Regions from separate parts of the Paenibacillus sp. FSL P4-0338 genome, predicted to be linked through region 1. Evidence: predicted binding sites of a transcription regulator. Region 1 holds the regulator's gene; the other holds the start of a gene.
What was found. Region 1 encodes Rex, which represses fermentation and respiration genes when NADH is low (regulators of the CRP and FNR family bind a similar motif). Its sites were predicted from a motif close to TTGTGAAATATTTCACAA; they were not measured.
Positions count from the first base shown of each region.

Region 1 (5,751 bases):
TTGTAATAGAATCGCCCGTCTTTTTTGTAAAATAGCTGCCAGGCATATTCCCCGTTATATACACCGGGCAGCAGCCGTTCGATCTTCACGTCCGGTAACTGATCGGCTATGATTCCGCGCATTTTCTCTTCGGAAGTGCCTTTGCTCAGCTCTTCAGCATACAGGTCGTTGTCGCCTCCGGCAGGCTTGCCCTCCAAGGTGAAACGGACCCACACCATCAGATCGGTCCCGGCTTCATTTTTGCCGGTTAGCACCCAGTAGATCTCATTCTCATTCCAGACGGATTTCTGAGCCTTGGTTACCTCCGTTAGTCCGGCACGCGTCCGGGCCAGCTCCTTGGCCTCATTCCGCTCGTTCCACTGGTCCTTCATAATGTAGGCATAGAACTGGCTTAATCCGAACAGAAGGAGCAGCACCACGGTAAGCCCCAGCCAGATCCATTTTCTCCTCTTCTTCTTCACAACGCTGCTTCCTTTCCCGTTCTCCTGAATTACCGTTTAAGCAGGCTCTCGAACGTCTCCTGTGCTTTGCGGCGGATAGCTTCTTCATCCAGTGTCAGGCATTGTCCATGCTTCACAACCTGCTGGCCGTTCACCCATACATGCTCCACATCCTTGGCACTTGCCGAATAGACGGCATGGGAGAGCAGATCGGTATGCGGCAGCAAATGCGGCTGGTCAATATCAAGCGCGATGAAGTCGGCCTTCATTCCTGCTGCAAGCCGGCCTACCCCGCTTAGGAAAATAGACTGAGCCCCGTATTCCGTGGCCATCAGTAGCGCTTCAGGAGCCGGTACCGCTGTAGGATCACCGCTTACGCCCTTGTGGATCAGAGCCGCCAGCCTCATCTCTTCGAACATATCCAGATTGTTGTTGCTTGCCGCGCCGTCTGTACCCAGGGAGACCTTAACCCCGGCTCGCAGCAGCTCAGGAACACGTGCAACCCCGCTGGCCAGCTTCAGGTTACTGCCGGGGTTATGCGACACGCCAACGTTATAGCGGGCCAGAATCCCGATCTCTTCATCGTTCAGATGAACCCCGTGGGCAATGAGCGAAGGACGGGTGAACATCCCCAGCTTCTCCAGATGTGCGACCGGACGAAGGCCGTAGTCAGCCACGTTCTGCTCCACTTCATGGCGCGTCTCGGACATATGGGTATGCATCGGCAGGTCCAGATCATGGGCAGCCTGCACAAACTTCATGAAAAACTCTGGAGGACAGGTGTACGGAGCGTGCGGTGAGAGCATAGTTGTAATTCTGCCGTCAGCCTTGCCGTGCCAGTTACGGGCAAAAGCAACCGCCTCAGCGAGCTTTGCTTGCTGTACCTCTTCCGGGCACAGCCCAATTACGCCGCGCATCAGCACCGCACGAATACCGGACTGCTCCGTTACTTCCGCTACCCGGTCCATATGATCATACATATCGAGGAAGGTGGTTGTGCCGCCCTTCAGCATTTCCAGTACGGACAACGAGGTTCCCCAATATACATCATCACCAGTGAATTTCTCTTCCATCGGCCACATCTTCTCCTGCAGCCAAGTCTGAAGCACCATATCGTCGCCGTATCCGCGCAGCAGTGACATGGCCGTATGCCCATGGGTATTGACCAGACCCGGCATGAACAGCAGACGGCTGCCGTCTACGACCTGAGCGCCATCCTCCACTACCGGCTCAGCTTCACCTATGTAAGTAATCAGATCATTCTCCAGGGTCATATACCCGCTTAGAACCGGCTTGTCGCTGCCCGGAACCAGGAAGTGCCCGTTCTTGATTATCGTGATCTTACTGCTCATCTTCTGCCTCATCCTTTCCATCATGCAAATAATAGGCCAGGCTCTGCAGATCTGTGGTGAAATCTGCGGCATGAATCCGGATATTGGCAGGCGTCTTGAGAATAACCGGTGCGAAGTTCAGAATCGCCTCAATGCCGGAGTCCACAAGAATATCAGCTACATTCTGGGCTTCGCTGTCAGGTACGGTAATAATCCCGATGCGGATGCCCTGCGAGCGGATTGTGCTGCTTAACTCCTCCATCGGCTGCACAACCAGCGAGTTGATCTGCTGGCCCACCTTCGGCGGGTAGGCATCGAAGATCGCAGTAATCTTCATCGTATCCTTCAAGTAAGCGTTGTAGTTAGACAAGGCATGACCGAGATTACCGGCTCCAACCAGTGCAACATTAATTTGCTGGTCAAGCTTCAGGATATGGCGAATCTTCTCAATTAGATAGGATACATCGTAGCCGATACCCTTCCTGCCAAAATCACCGAAGTAAGCCAAATCCTTACGGATCTGGGCGGGATTCAGATCAAGCTTCTGGCCCAGCTCCTGAGAAGAGACTGTGGAGATTTCACGTTTTTGGAGATCGTTCAGGAAACGCAGGTACACTGGGAGCCTGCGCACGACGGCCTCCGATATTTTATCCGATTTCATGTATTCTCCTCCTTAATAGTTGTGTTATACCCGTTCAATTATAGCAACCGTGCCCCCCGCCTGCCGGATCGGCAGGACAGGGCGGGAACGGATCTTCAGGTTAATCATGACTTATTAATAATAGCAATAGCAGATGAATTAGGAAACCCCGCCGTCTTCCAGCCATTCGGCAATTCTCGGGACCATCTGCTCGGTGAGCATATGCTCCATCTTGGGACCGGGGAGTGAATACAGGAAGTACTTTCCGTAATGCGATTCAATTACTCTAGTATCGTACACAATTACGATGCCCCGGTCCTGCGCCGTGCGGACCAGCCGCCCGAAGCCCTGCTTGAAGCGGATGACTGCCTGCGGCACGGACAGCTTCATGAACGGGTTCTTCTTCTGTGCCTGAAGCAGCTCCGACTTCGCTTCTGCCAGCGGGTGATTCGGCGGCTGGAACGGCAGTCTGACAATCGCCAGGCAGGTCAATGCTTCTCCCGGAATATCTACCCCTTCCCAGAAACTGCTGGTACCGAGCAGGACCGAAGCCGGGCTGTCCTGGAAGCGGCGGATCAGCTTGCTCCGGCTGCCGCCCTCCACACCTTGTCCGAGCACCGCGATATCCTGGGAGGCAAGCGCCTCCTTCAGCGGGTCATAGACCTGGCGCAGCATCTTGTAGGAGGTGAACAGCACCAGCATTCGCCCTCGTGTAGTTACAGCAGTCTCGGCGAGGGAATGAACAAGCGTGTCCACAAAACGGGCATCCCCTATACTTCCCTTGACGCTCGGGAAGTCGCGGGGAATGACCAGCAGAGCCTGCTCCCGGTATTTAAACGGCGACGGAAGCAGCGCTGTCATCAGACGCCCCTGCTCCGCAGCTTCACCAAGGCCCAGGTTATCGATCATGAACTGGAAGGACTTATCCACGGATAAGGTGGCCGAGGTCAGGACAATACTCTTCTTCTTGTCGAAGAACAGCTCCCTGAGCTGGGTACTGACATCTACAGGAACGGCATACATTTGCAGCGACTTGCCTTTATAATTACCGCTTCCCTCCAGCCAATACACGATATTCTCATCGTTCAGGCCCATGAAGAAGCGGATCTGCTCTCTAATGGATGCCAGATCCTTAAATAACCCGCCGATATCGGTCACAAGACTGTCCGAGGAGGATTGGCTGTCCGTGTCACGCATCTCACTGAGCATCTTGTCACCCTTGCGGATGATATCGCTCAGACTGAGGTTCAGCGTATTCTCAAGGGCCGCCAACTCCTCCCAATCCTTCGGCTTCTTGCCCGGCTGCAGGCGGGCCACCAGCTGGCCTGCTTCACCGGCTCCGGCATCGCTGCGCTCGGGCAGCAGGCTGAAGAGCCGGTCGCTGAGCGCATCCCAAGATTCCTTCACCGTCAGCAGATCGGGATAGATCCGGTCGATCACGCCGCTCCATTCGGAAGCCTGCTCACTGCCCGAAGACTGCAGACTCTGGCGGAGGGCAGGCAGCTGCCCGCTCCGGCTATCCTTATAGAGGCGGGTGAGGGTATGGGCGAATGTGAAATATTTCATCTGCATGCCAAGATGCTTGCCGGCAATATCTTCCAGATGATGGGCTTCATCAATCACAAGATGATCGTAAGCCGGAAGTAGCTGATGCCCGGCTTTGACATCTGCGAACAGCTTGGAGTGATTGGTGACCACCACATCAGAGATCCCGGCTTCATGCTTGGCCCGGTGGTAATAGCATTTGCGGAACCAGGGACAAGCCCGTCCCAGGCAGGAGTCGGTATCACTGGCTACAGTCTCCCAGAAATCGCCGCCCCGTCCGCTTAAGTTAAGCTCCTCATCATCGCCGGTCGTCGTCTGGGTCAGCCAGACAAGCATTTGCGCAGCGGTGAGCGCTTCTTCTCTTGGACTCGTAAAGTCCTTTTTATTCATTCTATGTTCGAACTTGCGCAGACACAAATAGTGCCCTCTTCCCTTAAAGATGGAGGCCTTGAACGGGAACGGCACAACGCTGGTTAAGAGTGGGATATCCCGCTCACGCAACTGGTCCTGAAGGTTAATGGTATGAGTGCTGACCATCACCTTTTGATCACTTTTCACACTATGGTAGATGGCCGGAAGCAGGTAACCCAGCGACTTGCCGGTGCCGGTTCCCGCTTCAATCAGCAGATGCTTGTCCTTCTCAAGCGCTGTAATGACCTCATGGATCATCAGCTCCTGGGCCTCACGGCTCTCATACTGTGGAAGAACAGCCTTCAGCCGCTTCGTTACCTCATCCATATACTCTTCAAAGGTAATATTCTCCAGCGGATTGACGTTTCCTTCCTCCCGGGGCGTTGCCAACTCTGCCCAATCCCCCACAGCCAGCGCAAGCTGGCGGTAGAAGCTCAGCTCTCCTTCCGGCTGAAAGGTCTCCATCTCCCGCTCCCGCAGCAGACCGTCGAAATACCAGGCCAAATCACTGTCTTCGTCTGCGAACAGCTCATTCAGCCGCTGAATAGTCAACAGCGGCAGACTGTGCAGCTCTTCCAGACATTTAAGCAGCACAATAGCCGTGGCAAGCGCATCACTGTCAGCCTGATGGGGACGGTCATGCGTAATGCCGAAGTGGCTGCTTACCGCGCCTAGCTGATAGGTGCTCAGCGAGGGAAAGCATATTTTGAGAAAATCGATGGTATCCAGAATCCGCCCCTGAAACGGCAGGTAGCCGCAGCGGTCCAGCGCATTCTGCAAAAAATGAAAATCAAACGCTACATTGTGTCCGACGAGGACGACATCATCCAGCAGCGGCACCAGCTCCATCATCATCTCATCAAGCTCTGGCGCATCCTGTACATCACTGTCTGTAATTCCGGTCAGGCCCGTAATAAAAGGAGGAATGGGTGCTCCGGGCTTGACGTAGGAACCATACACCCGGGAGATCGTCCCGTCTTCTTCTATAATGGCAAGGCCAACCTGGATGATTTCTCCCACAGATTGGGTTCCCGTAGTTTCAAAATCAAGCACGGCAAATTTCATTATAAGTTCTATTCCCTTTCACTTGAGACTCTTTATCAGCATAACAGAAGTTACGAAAAAAGGCGATGCACACCCCAGAAAGTGGTGGGGCGCATCGCCTAAAGGAACCGGGAAAAAGTTATAAAAGCGAAACCAGCTGATGGCCAAACTCCAGCTTCCCGCCCCGTCTGCGGCATACCTCCAGATTCACATTCGGCTCCGGCAGATCCGGGTCATGCAGCAGCGACAGGCTAAACAGCTCACTGGCTTCATTAAAGCGTTCCTGGGAAGCACGGATACAGCCCAGCGCATTATAGATCATCGCCTTCAGCTTCACCTC
Region 1 covers NZ_JBBOCG010000001.1:2,559,229-2,564,979, forward strand. The annotation lists gene MKZ07_RS11305 (cell wall elongation regulator TseB-like domain-containing protein) at 1-461, opposite strand, end outside; gene MKZ07_RS11310 (amidohydrolase) at 491-1,792, opposite strand; gene MKZ07_RS11315 (redox-sensing transcriptional repressor Rex) at 1,782-2,432, opposite strand; gene dinG (ATP-dependent DNA helicase DinG) at 2,571-5,432, opposite strand; gene MKZ07_RS11325 (hypothetical protein) at 5,551-5,751, opposite strand, start outside.

Region 2 (5,751 bases), 1.7 Mb from region 1:
ACCACATTGCCTACCGCGGGAAGAGGCAGCAGCACTGCGCTGATAATCTCGTCACGGGTTGCGCCGAGCGCTTTGGCATGCTTGACATGGAAGGGAAGCCCGCTCTCCAGCCTAACCGCCGCGAGTACGGAAATATAGGCAATCTCCTCGGTTTTGGCATCCAGACTGCTTGCGGCATCCAGTTTCTTCACAATTTCGCCAAGGGCCTTCTGCTGCTCCGGCGCTTCCTTCATAAATGTCATAAAGGCATGACTGACTTGCGGTACATTATCCACTTTAATGAACCCTCCGATTTTGGAAAAAGATTCTTGCATCCCATATCATAACATCATCTTTAGTATGAGGGTTTCTTGCGTAATGCATACATTACAACTGTTAAATATTCCTATATATCTTCACGCACTGGTTAGAATAATCGGCTTGCCCTTGGTGACCACAATGGTATGCTCAAACTGGGCCACACGGCTGTTGTCGGCAACGCTGAGCGTCCAGCCATCCGGCTGCTGCTCTACAAAATCAGTGCCTGTGGACAGAAACGGCTCGATGGTAATGACCTGGCCTTCTTTGAGCACTGTTGTCACACGCGGATTATAGAAGGGCAGAATCTCAAACGGCTTCTCATGCAACGCTTTGCCGATGCCGTGGCTGCACAGGTTACGCACTACTTTATAGCCGCGCTTCCGTGCTTCCGACTCCATAACCCGGCCGATCTCGTTAACCTTCATACCCGCCCGGAGATGATTAATCACGCTCATCATAGTCTCTTCCGTACTCCGGCAGAGGTGAACCAGCTTCTCATTATAAGGAGGCAGCTGAAACGATACCCCGGCATCGCCAAAATAACCGTTCAGCTCGGCAGAGACATCAATATTGATCAGATCTCCGGCCTGAATGACGCGTTGTCCCGGAATTCCATGCGCCACCTCTTCATTCACACTGATACAGGTCGTTCCAGGGAAGTTGTAGGTTACCTTTGGAGCAGATTTTGCGCCAAAATGGTTCAGAATCTTCGCACCCACTTCATCCAGCTCCGCAGTCGTCATTCCGGGAACTACACTTTTCTTCATCTCCGCGATGGTGTGGCCTACCACTGCACCCGCCGCTTTCAGTCCTTGCATATCCTGGAGCGTCTCGCTCGTCATTCTATCCACTATCCTCTCGTATTCGAAAGCTCCCCGATTCTTCATCCTGTGCAGCCCGGCACCTAATGGTTCCAGCGTCTCTACTTGGCAGCCTCCTGAAAAGCAGATCCATCCCAGCGATAGGTTGTCTCCACCTGCTTCCCAAGCGAATTAATATATTGCTTCAGCTTGAATACTGAACCGTGGCCCGAACCATATTGGCCTATTGTAAAGTCGGGATTGCCGTCCCCGTTGTAATCCACGAACTGAATCTGGAACAGATCGCCGAACCGCAGCTCTCCGGTGAAATGCCGGCTCAGCGCAAACGTTCCGATGGCCTCGCCCTGTTCATCAGTAAGAAGCAGCCGGAATTGCCCGCTCCAGCTCCGCCCTGCCAGAGGAGAAGGAACAGACCAGTCCTCCTCCGTTGAAGATCAGCTTGTGCAGCTTGTCGGCATTACTGGCGGATACGGTATACCCCGTCCCGCTGCGCTCAGCAGACAGCAGAAGTCCGCTGTTCCCTTCCTCCCGGCCCAGACCCAGAATGTAATCTTCTGTATAGCCGTCATCGTAGACCAGCTTCATGCGGAAATCTGCATCATAATCCAGTTCGCCGGCAATACGCTTGCTTGAATTCACGGCCGCAGCCATCGTCTGGATGAACTCCTCATCACTGAATCTCTTGGATTCAAAAGGAGCCCTCTCTGTAATAGAACAACCAGAAGGGCAGGCAGAATCAGCAGCAACCGCCTAATGGGTTCCACCTCCAAATCTTATGTATCTTCTAAGTATAACAGTCTTACTACGCAGAGTGAAATGAACGCCTCCTTCCTGCCGTTCAGCAGCAAGGCGTCTGTCAGGCAGACGTCAAAAAACCGGCCCCCGCAGACGCTGGAACCGGTGAGTACGGTGATCTCAATAGGCAATAATTGCGCGGCTCAATCTCCCGCTGAACTCCACTTTAGCTTATTGCACCTACGGCCTTCATCCAGGCATCGGCGATTAAGGCATGTCCCGCAGGCGAAGGGTGCACGCCATCCGCCGCCCAGTAGGCAGGTTCAGCCTTGACGGATGCCGCTGCGAACAGACCATCCAACGGCACGAGTACAGCGCCGTATTCACGGGCCAGCTCACGAACTACGTGAATTTTGGGGTCCAAGTCCTGACGCCAGCCCTTGCGGTCTACCGGCACCGGCAATACGAACGGCTCTACCAGCACCAGCTTGGCATCCAGATGCTGCTTGGTCCGTTCAATCAGATCACGGTAGGACGACTCGAATTCAGCCGCTGTAGTCTCCTGCCCGGAATCATACCACCGCCAGGTATCATTTATTCCAATATAAATAGATACCCAGGTTGGCTTCAGCCCAAGACAATCCCTCTCCCAGCGCTCCTGCAGGTCGACCGCCCGGTTGCCGCTGACTCCGCGGTTCAGGAACGTAAGATTCTTCTCTGCATACTGAAGGCCAAGCCGGGCGCCCGCCATCAGCGCGTAACCTACACCCAGCGAAGAGGCATCGGCGTAATTGCGTCCACAATCCGTGATGCTATCCCCCTGGAACAGGATGATATCGTTCTTTTGAAATGGCATGCCTGAAATCCTCCTATGAAAATATCTGTATTATGTAAACATGATCATTATAGCAAATAGATTTTCCTGCGGACACGTTTTAATTGAAAATTATTCCTTATTTTAAATCAGAAAACCCCCTAAGACTGCCATATGACAGCCCTAGGGGGATCTTAGGATAAGAGATTAATAGGCCAGACTGAACAAGCCATGGATATGAGTCAAGTAACGGATATTGCTGGCTTCCTTCATCAGTGTAGCCGGCAGCCCCTTCAGCGGAGTGGAGTTACCGCCGACAATGGCTACCCCGTCTTTGCGTCCTAGGCTGGCGAGTGTGCCGGAATTGACCGGGCTGAAGGCTTCCTGCGGTTTATCATTAAGATGAGCGAACAGATTGTAGCCGATCAGCTCACCCATCTGCCAGGCGATCTGTGCCGTCGGCGGATAAGGACGGCCATCCGGTGCAAAGACAACAGCGCTGTCTCCGGCTACAAATACATTAGGGTGCGAAGTGGACTGCAGGAACTCATTCACCGTGGCCCGGCCGCGGTTGACTTCAAGACCAGATTCGCCAACCAGCGGATTGCCCTGTACCCCGCCGGTCCAGACGAAGGTGTTCGCCACAATCTGCTGCCCATCCTTCAGATCAATCGTATTGTCGGCCACCTTCGTAACCGGAAGACCGGTCAGGAACTGCACCCCGCGCTTCTCCAGACTGGCTGTAGCGCGCTCAATCAGATGATCCGGCAGGACGGGGAGAATCTTCGGACCCGCTTCAACGAGCAGAAGCTTGATCTCAGCAGGATTCACTCCATATTGCTTCGTCAGCTTGGGCAGAATGTCGGCGATTTCGCCTACCAGCTCTACCCCGGTCAATCCGCCGCCTCCGATCAGAATCGTAGCATCTGCTGCGTTGCGGGTTTTGGAATAGTCACGAATCCGGTCTTCAATATGCCGGCGAATCCGGAGCGCATCTGCTGCTGATTTCAGCACCATGCTGTACTCTTCAAGTCCCGGAATACCAAAGTATGCTGTCGTGCTGCCCAGACCGACAACGAGAGCATCATAAGTCAGCATGACGCCGTCCGAGAGAATAATCTGCTTGTTCTCTGCGGAGAACGAATTGACCTTGGCGATTTTCAGATCAATATCTTTACCGGCGAACAGCTTCGCCAGCGGCATGGCAACCGCCTGTTCAGACGCACTGCCCGCTGCAAGCCGGTGCAATTCCGTAATAATCTGGTGAGTCGGATACTGATTGACTACCGTAATTTTGGCTTCCGCTTTGCTCATATATTTACGAACGGTTAAGGCACTTAGCAAGCCGCCGTAGCCTGCACCTAGAATCACTATATGTTTTGACATGATCATTCCTCCATCATTAAGTATTACGGGCTTATTTGCCCGATTGACGTTCACCGCTGACCTGTAGATAAGCATTCATGAACCGGAGAGCCTTCTGCACCTGCGGGTCCTTGATCATCTTCATCATGCCGAACAGGCTGATGGTTTCACTGCTTGCATCCGCGCGGTCTTTCGCTTCAATGACAGTAGCCGCCAGATTCTTGGCAGTGCCCACCACAGGACCCGCCATTTCCTTGATCGCACCGACTGTATCATTCTTAAGTACTTCATCCGTGGCAACCGACTGCACAAAATCTAGTGACTTGGACAATACACTGACCATTTGTGTGATCTGCGGCAACTGCTCGACCAGTGCCATCAGAGATTGCTGAACCTCCGGCTTCAAAAGCTCTTTCAGCACATCCTCTTTGGGAAGGGCAGCTTCTGGTATTTCTTGTTCAGGAAGGTTTTGGGTAACGGTTTCTGACATATCGAAGTCTCCTTTTACAAATCGTATTCTTGCATAATGACATCCAAGTGAAACTATGTGACTATTATAACACTCTATTTGTTATTATTGTCACAATCTTTTTGTCTTTTCAACCTATTTTTGTGATTATTATCACTTCCTTATCGATTTTATCGAACTCAGTTATTTAATCAGGTTAAATTTACAAATTATTATGTATTTGCTCATTGACGTATGCAAAGAGTCGTGATATCTTAAGCAAGTAACTTAATGTAAGTTTATTAATTAATATTAGCAATTAATTTTAACTAAGCAGCATACATAATTAGATGGAGGTAATGATTTATGAGTACTTTTTCCGAATTGGTGCAATCCCGCAGATCGGCTAATAATTTCGTGGAAGGTGTTACCATCCCGCAGAGTGAGCTCGAAGAGATGTTCTCCCTGGCCCGTTTGGCTCCCTCAGCTTATAATCTTCAGCACGCCCATTACAAGGTGATCAGCGATGACAGCGTGAAGGAAGCCATCCGCAAGGACGCGTATGGTCAATACAAGATCCACACCGCATCGGCTGTTATTGTGGTACTGGGTGACAAGAATGCCTATCTGCAGGCTCCTGAAATCTATAGCGGGCTTAAGCTGCTGGGAGCGATGAGCGAGGATGCTTACGAGCAAACCATTCAATCCATCAACGATGCTTATACCGGGAATGATGCGTTCCAGCGGGATGAAGCGATCCGCAATGCTTCTCTGTCGGCGATGCAATTCATGCTGATTGCCAAGGATAAGGGCTGGGATACCTGCCCGATGATCGGCTTCGATCCGGAGGCAGTGAAGGCTACACTCGGTCTCGGCGACCATATGGTTCCGGTGATGCTGATTACGATCGGCAAGGATAACCAGCACAAGATCAGACCGCGCGGCTACCGCAAGCCGGTTAATGAGTTTGTTGAATTTATCTAATAAAAAGGGTCTTCCGGCTAATCTGCCGAAAGACCCTTATCTATATCATCCTGACGTATTCCTAATCCGTACTCACCGCGCATACTGCAAAATCGCCACAGCCGCACGCTCTTGCCGCTCCACATCCGTGCTGTATAGAGCCGCCTTCAGGATAGCTAGCGCCTGCGCTACTGTAGCTTCATCCACCTGAACGCAGCAGGCCCCGGCGGCACTCCCGCCATCCCCTGCCTGATTCCCCAGCCACAGATCGATTCGGGCTGTCGGCAGCACTCCTGAATAAGCAG
Region 2 covers NZ_JBBOCG010000001.1:896,164-901,914, reverse strand. The annotation lists gene MKZ07_RS03805 (carboxymuconolactone decarboxylase family protein) at 1-314, opposite strand, end outside; gene map (type I methionyl aminopeptidase) at 396-1,142, opposite strand; gene MKZ07_RS03795 (hypothetical protein) at 1,223-1,384, opposite strand; gene MKZ07_RS03790 (hypothetical protein) at 1,473-1,772, opposite strand; gene MKZ07_RS03785 (SGNH/GDSL hydrolase family protein) at 2,083-2,712, opposite strand; gene MKZ07_RS03780 (NAD(P)/FAD-dependent oxidoreductase) at 2,878-4,056, opposite strand; gene MKZ07_RS03775 (DUF1641 domain-containing protein) at 4,088-4,525, opposite strand; gene MKZ07_RS03770 (nitroreductase family protein) at 4,850-5,467, shown strand; gene MKZ07_RS03765 (hypothetical protein) at 5,540-5,751, opposite strand, start outside.
Region 2: the regulator Rex is predicted to act here: its motif matches at 4,604-4,621, upstream of MKZ07_RS03775 (DUF1641 domain-containing protein).